One region of the Sphingobium fuliginis genome, then DNA from elsewhere that is predicted to be linked to it. Evidence: predicted binding sites of a transcription regulator. Region 1 holds the regulator's gene; each other region holds the start of a gene.
What was found. Region 1 encodes LexA, which represses DNA repair genes until DNA is damaged. Its sites were predicted from a motif close to GTTCCNCNCTTGTTCT; they were not measured.

Region 1 (2,260 bases):
CGCCCGCCCAGTCGGGCGTAGTGTTCGGCCTGATGCTGCTGGGCATGCTGTGGTGCCTGCTATGGCGAAGCCGGTGGCGCTGGGCGGGTCTGATGCCCGTGACCACCGGCGTCATGATGGTGCTGACCAGCCCGATGCCCGCCATATTGATAAGCGGGGACGGCCGGCATGTCGCGGTGCGCACTGCCGATGGCGGCATGGCGATGCTGCGGGCTCGCGCCGGCGGCTATGCGCGCGACGTCATGGCGGAAAGCGCGGGTTATGACGGTACCTTGCAGGCATTGACGGCGCTGCCCCAGGCTCGCTGTTCTCCCGATCTATGCGCCGTTCGCCTGAAGGGAGGGGGCCGGAACTGGAACCTGTTGCTGACGCGAAGCAGCGTGAGGATCGATAATGCGATACTGGCGCGGGATTGCGCCTATTCAGACATCGTCGTCAGCGACCGCCGCCTGCAGGGCGCCTGTCGCCCACGCTGGCTGAAGGTGGATCGACGCTTCCTCGCCAGGACGGGTGGCCTGACCATCGATCTGGACCATGGCACCATGCGCAGCGCGAAGGCGTGGCATGATGAGCACCCCTGGGTCGCGCGGCCTTCCAGCCGGCCGCGCGAATACAGGAAGCATCAGTTATAGCGGCGCAGCAACCCTGCCAGCTTGCCCTGGATGCGGACCTGCCGAGGGTCGTAGATCTGCGGTTCATAGGCGCTGTTGGCGGGATCGAGCCGGACCTTCGGACCCTCACGCCGGAAATATTTCAGCGTCGCTTCATTTTCGTCGATCAGGGCGACCACGATCTGCCCCTCGCGCGCGACGTCGGTGCGCTGGATAAGCGCGAAATCGCCGTCCAGAATGCCCGCTTCGACCATTGAATCCCCCGCCACTTCCAGCGCATAATGATCCCCGGTGCCCAGCAGCGCGGCGGGAACGGAAAGCATGTTCTGCCCCTCCAGCGCCTCGATCGGCACGCCCGCCGCGATCCGGCCGTGCAGCGGAATCTCCAATATGTCGTTGGCGGCGACCGGGGGCCTGCTGGCCGCTGGACCGGGCGTCAGCGGCGGCTTGGCAGGCACGACGACCTTGGGAGCGCGATGCATGGCATCGGGCAGTTTGAGCACTTCCAGTGCGCGGGCGCGATTGGGCAGGCGGCGGATGAAGCCGCGTTCCTCCAACGCATTGATCAGGCGGTGGATGCCGGATTTGGACCGCAGGTCCAGCGCTTCCTTCATCTCCTCGAAAGAGGGGGATACGCCTCCCTCCTCCAGCCGGGTCTGAATGAAGCTCAGCAATTCCTGTTGCTTGGGTGTCAACATCTCGCCTTGCCCTCCTTGGAACGGATGGAGAACGCATAGGAAACGGAACGGGGCAAGTCAAGCGCCTAACCGTTGGGCGCTTTTGCTGGAACGCGGAAGGCCGCAGGCCGTTTAACGCCTGCCTTCCACGAAGAAGGTGAATAGGAGAGAAAGATGGCCAACCAGAACAACCAGGGCGGCGGTCAACGTCGCGACCAGCAGGGCGGCGACCGCTCCAGCCAGGGTGGACGCCAGCAGCAGCAGGAAGACCGGCAGGGCCAGATGGGCGATGAACGCCGTCAGGACAAGTCGCCCGGCAAGCAGCAGCGCTGAAGGAACGGCGGCGGTCCAGCATGGCTGACATCGCCGCCATCCGTCAGGACTGCATTGGAAGGGGTCGCGCGGCGGCCCCTTTCCTTATGCGAGGGGAAGAACCGTGACGGGATCGCCGGCGGCGGCCGGAGCAGAGCCGGCAGGTCGCAGGATGAGGCAGTCGGCCATCGCCATGGCCGCGGTGGCGGCGCTGTCCTGCGATGTCACGGAAACGATGCCCGCTTCCGTGCGGAAGGCGCGAAGGTAATCGTCGCGTTCCCCCGTGGCGGGCAGCGGCGCGGCGAGCGTCGCCGGCGCGGTGCGGGGCAGGGGCGATGCCGCGCCCATCATGTTGCGGACCAGCGGCAACAGGAACAGCGTCGCCGTCACGAAGGCTGATACCGGATTGCCCGGCAGGCCCAGGAAGACGACGGAACCCAATGTCCCCGCCATCAACGGCTTGCCCGGACGCATGCGGATTTTCCAGAAATCGAGCGAGCCCCCGGCCTGGACGAAAGCCGGGCGGACGATGTCGTGATCGCCCACCGATGCGCCGCCGGTCGAAACGATGATGTCCGCCTGGCTGGCGTGGGCAAAGGCCTGGATCATGCCGGGGAGATCGTCCGGCACGATCCCCATATCGATGACATCGCAGGAAAG
Region 2 (2,260 bases), 1.2 Mb from region 1:
AGCTTTTCTTGCCGTCGACGAAGCGCAGGGTGACGGGCCGGCCGGCGGTGCCGTGGAGGATGATGAGCTTCACCTCCCCCGGCAGGTCGGCCCAGGGGGTGTCGAGGGAGAAGCCGAACTCCTTCGCGAGGGAGCCGAGGACCTGCATATAATAGGGGCTGGGCGGGTTGGACTTGGCCCAGGGGACGACGGCGCCCTTCTTGAGGCTGAGGGCTTCGTTGGGGACGACGAGTTCGGGGTCGAACTCCTGCCGTTCGCCCAGGCCGTCGCAGGCGGGACAGGCGCCCTGCGGGGCGTTGAAGGAGAAGAGGCGCGGTTCGATCTCCGCTATGGTGAAGCCGCTGACGGGGCAGGCGAACTTCTCGCTGAAGACGATGCGGTTGGCGGGGATGCCTGCGCCCTTGAGGTTGCCGGTGGATTCCGCTTCGACCTCGCGGCCGGGGACGGCGCCGTCCGCGAGGTCGACATAGGCGAGGCCGTCGGCGAGTTTCAGGGCCTGCTCGAAGCTGTCGGCGAGGCGGGTGGCCATGTCGTCGCTGACGGCGAGGCGGTCGACAACCACTTCGATGTCATGCTTGTATTTCTTGTCGAGGGCGGGGGCGTCCTCGATGGCGTAGAGTTCGCCGTCGATGCGGACGCGGGTGAAGCCGGCCTTCTGCCACTCCGCCAGTTCCTTGCGATATTCGCCCTTGCGGCCGCGGACCACGGGGGCGAGGAGGTAGAAGCGCGTTCCTTCGGGCAGCTGCATCACGCGGTCGACCATCTGGCTGACCGTCTGGGCGCTGATGGGGAGGCCCGTGGCGGGCGAATAGGGGATGCCGACGCGCGCCCAGAGGAGGCGCATATAGTCGTAGATTTCCGTCACGGTGGCGACCGTGGAGCGCGGGTTGCGGCTGGTCGTCTTCTGCTCGATGGAGATGGCGGGGGAGAGGCCGTCAATATGCTCTACATCCGGCTTCTGCATCATCTCCAGGAACTGGCGCGCATAGGCGGAGAGGGATTCGACATAGCGGCGCTGACCCTCGGCATAGATGGTGTCGAAGGCGAGGGAGGACTTGCCCGAGCCGGAAAGGCCGGTGATGACGATCAGGCTGTCGCGCGGAAGGTCGACGTCGACGCCCTTGAGATTATGCTCGCGTGCGCCGCGGACGCTTATGGTGGTCAGCATTCGGCAGACCTCTGCTGAGAAATTTGCGTGAGACTCATGGGGGCGTGTTGTTCCAGATTTGTTCTTGGGAGGCAAGGGCCGGTCGGGCGCAAGATAGGGACTGTGCGGCGAAAGGAAAAGGCGGCGGCTTTGCCCCCGCGCCGGGCTGGGGTAAAGGGCGGGGATGAGCGGGACTTTTGTTCGGATGCGGTTCGGCGCGCTGGGCGTCGCGATGGCGCTGGCGGCCTGTGGCGGGGGGGTGCGCTATCGGCCCGTGAGCGACGTGCCGGTGCGGGTGGGAAAGCCCTATAGCGTCAGGGGCGTGACCTATGTGCCTGCCGCCGATCCGGGCTATGATTATCTGGGCTATGCGAGCTGGTATGGCGGGGAGAGCGGGAACCGGACGGCCAATGGCGAGCGCTTCCGGCCGAAGGCGGTGACGGCGGCGCACGCGACGCTGCCCCTGCCGAGCTATGTCGAGGTGACGGCGCTGGAGACGGGGCGGACGATCCTGGTGCGGATCAACGATCGCGGGCCCTTTGCCGGGCGGGGGCGGATCATCGACCTGTCGCGCGGGGCGGCGGAGCAGCTGGGGATCAGGGCGACGGGCCATGCGCCGGTCAGGGTGCGCGTCGTGGAGCCGCCGGAGAAGGACCGCAGCAAGCTGCGCGAGGGGAAGGAGGCGCCGGAGCGGCCGGTCGTCGATGCGCGGACGCTCGCCAATTTGCGGGCGCAGCTGGCCGCGCAGGGGCGCTGATGTCGTTCGTGGAAGAATGTCGTCCGTTCGTCCCCGGCTGATGTTGCCGGGCGTGATGGATGGGCGGATCATCGAATGGGGAAAACGGTCGTTGCGCACCCGCGCTATGATGCGGTTCGACATGGCGACGATCTGGCTATGGATCGACTGGCCCCGGGCCGTATCGCCGCAAGATGATTGAAAGAGATCCCGGAGAGCCCGACAGCTTCCTGGATGCACCCCCGGCCTTTCCCTTGCGCCGGGGGTGTTTTTATGTGCGCGAATTGTTGAACAATTGTAATTTTACGCTACGGAACAGTTGTTTTTCTGTCGTAAAATTGTCGTTCGTCCCTGTCAGACTGTATTTGGTCGACAGG
Region 3 (2,260 bases), 1.3 Mb from region 1:
CGTGCAGCGCGTCCACCGCCGCCTCACCGAAGCGCGACGCCAGAACCGCCGCCGGCCGCGCCGCCAGATCGCCCACGGTCCGCAGTCCCGCGCGGCGCAACGCCACCGCGCTTTCATCCTCCAGCCGCAACGCCTCGACCGGCAGGCGGCGCAGCGCCGCATCCTCGTCCGCCGCCGCGCCCACCGGAAAACGGCACAGCGCATGCGCACCCTCCGCCGTTCCGGCAAGGGCATGGCGCACCCGCATGCCATGACGCTCCAGCCGTTCGGCCGCCTCGCGCGCCAGCATCCCCTCCCCGCCCCAAAGATGCGCGCAGCCGGTAATGTCGAGCATCAGACCGAAGGGTGAATCCAGCGCCGCAACCGGCGTGTAGCGGGAACAACCGTCGCAGAGCCGCTCCAGCCAGTCCTGATCGCCATGGGGATCGGCATCGAACACGCGCAGGTCCGGTTCCCGCGCACGCGCATCGGCCAGCGTCATGCCCGGCGTCAGGCCCAGCGCGAGAGCGTCGGCGTCGAGCGTCGCCAGCCGCATCGCGCCGCGCACCTGTTCGACGACGGCTGCGGGACCTTCGCCCTGCGCCCAGAGATCAGGCCGCGCGATCCGAAGCCGGTCGATCGGCAGGAACGGAAACCACAGCGCCAGATAGCGGCGCTTGCCCATCGCGTCCTCCGCCCTCCCGTCCGCTGCCATCCTGTCCAAGGCCATGGCGTTCATCGCGCCCACCTCCACTTCCTTCAAACATGCCCCGGCCATTGTCCCAGACCAGCCGCCAGCCGAGCCCGTCCCGTCCCGCCCGCCGTCGCAACAGGCCAAGGTCGAAGGCGCTTCTGCCCGGCCCGTTTCCCGGCACGGGCAGAGAGGGCGCCGCCGCAATGCGCCAGCGCGTGTCCGCCGCGCTAGGCACCGGATCGCCGCCCACCCGCAGCAGGAAAGCGGTGACGCCGGACGACTCCGCCGCCAGCGCCAGCCGCCGGCTGGCTGTCAGGTCGAGCAAGGGCGCCGGCCCGCGCAATTCCACCACCAGTGCGCCCAAAGCGGGGCATCGCAGCGCGTCGACCGCCGCTCGCAGCAGCATGGCGTCATCGGCCATCGCGCCGATCAGCAACCGGGCGGGATCGATGCCCAATGCGGCCAGTCCGGGGCCATAGGGCATGCCCCCCGCCCGGCCCGCCGCCATCGTGCGCAGCCAGAGCAGGGGCGCCTCCCCCGCCGCCAGCCGCGCGAGGATCAGGGCCAGCCCAGCCCCCGCCCCCCCTTCCTCTGTCGCGGCGAAGAATTCATGCACCCGACCCCGCGCCAGACCGCCGTCCAGCGCCAGGTCGAGCGGCGCATAGCCGGTTTCCACCCGCGCATGGGGCTGGGAGGCTGGAACGCCCTCCAGCAATGCGATATGCCGCCTGAGGGCGGCGAGGGTCTTCACCGACTCAGCCATATATTCGTTCCCTGTTTGTTCTTTTCGCCGCAATGGCAGGCGCTGTCAATCGACCGTGAAGGCCCGAGCCGGAAAAGGCGCTGGCGACGCTCGCACCCCGCAATTTCCCAAACGCTTCCCCCGTCAGCGCTTTTTCTGTAAGTTGTCGCGGCGGGTGTTACCGAGGCGACTCGAAATGCCGGACTGAAAGGCTGCGAGCGCCTGCCAATGTGGGAGAGGGCTTGTGCCGGTTGCGGTAGCCATCGCCATGCTCGTGGTCGGTTCGGTCGCCTTTCACCTGTTCAGTCCATGGTGGCGCACGCCCATCGCCTCCAATTGGGGATCGATCGATTCCGCGCTCGACGTGACGCTCTGGATATGCGGGGCGGCCTTTGTCGGGCTGAACCTGTTCCTTGCCTGGGCGCTGGTCAAATATCGCCATCGCCCCGGCCATCGCGCCCATTATGAGCCGGAAAACCCTTCGCTGGAAAGGCGGCTGACATTCTGGACCGCCATCGGCATCGCCGGCATGCTGGCGCCGGGGCTCGCGGCCTGGGGCAAATATGTCTCGGTGCCGAAAGAAGCCACCGTCATCGAGGCGGTCGGCCAGCAATGGCAATGGTCCTTCCGCTATCCCGGTCCGGATGGCGTGCTGGGCGCGGCGGGGGTGAAATATATCACCCCCGACAATGGGCTGGGCCTCGATCCGCTCGACCCGTTCGGCCGGGATGACATATTGGTGGAAAGCGGCGACCTTCATCTGCCGGTCGGCAAGCCGGTGAAGATCGTGCTGCGCTCCAAGGACGTGCTGCACGACTTCTATGTGCCTGAATTCCGGGCCAAGA

Region 2: a site for LexA is predicted at 1,218-1,233, ahead of uvrA (excinuclease ABC subunit UvrA). Genes of this name have one in related genera too.
Region 3: a site for LexA is predicted at 1,443-1,458, ahead of H5V43_RS08310 (ImuA family protein). Genes of this name have one in related genera too.

The regions. Positions count from the first base shown of each region.
Region 1 covers NZ_CP060035.1:487,376-489,635, forward strand. Annotated here, with positions in the region: gene H5V43_RS02310 (ComEC/Rec2 family competence protein) at 1-632, shown strand, start outside; gene lexA (transcriptional repressor LexA) at 623-1,309, opposite strand; gene H5V43_RS02320 (hypothetical protein) at 1,463-1,621, shown strand; gene H5V43_RS02325 (molybdopterin molybdotransferase MoeA) at 1,706-2,260, opposite strand, start outside.
Region 2 covers NZ_CP060035.1:1,710,607-1,712,866, reverse strand. Annotated here, with positions in the region: gene uvrA (excinuclease ABC subunit UvrA) at 1-1,168, opposite strand, end outside; gene H5V43_RS08125 (septal ring lytic transglycosylase RlpA family protein) at 1,332-1,904, shown strand; gene H5V43_RS08120 (hypothetical protein) at 1,921-2,085, shown strand.
Region 3 covers NZ_CP060035.1:1,746,246-1,748,505, forward strand. Annotated here, with positions in the region: gene H5V43_RS08305 (Y-family DNA polymerase) at 1-694, opposite strand, end outside; gene H5V43_RS08310 (ImuA family protein) at 591-1,436, opposite strand; gene H5V43_RS08315 (cytochrome c oxidase subunit II) at 1,660-2,260, shown strand, end outside.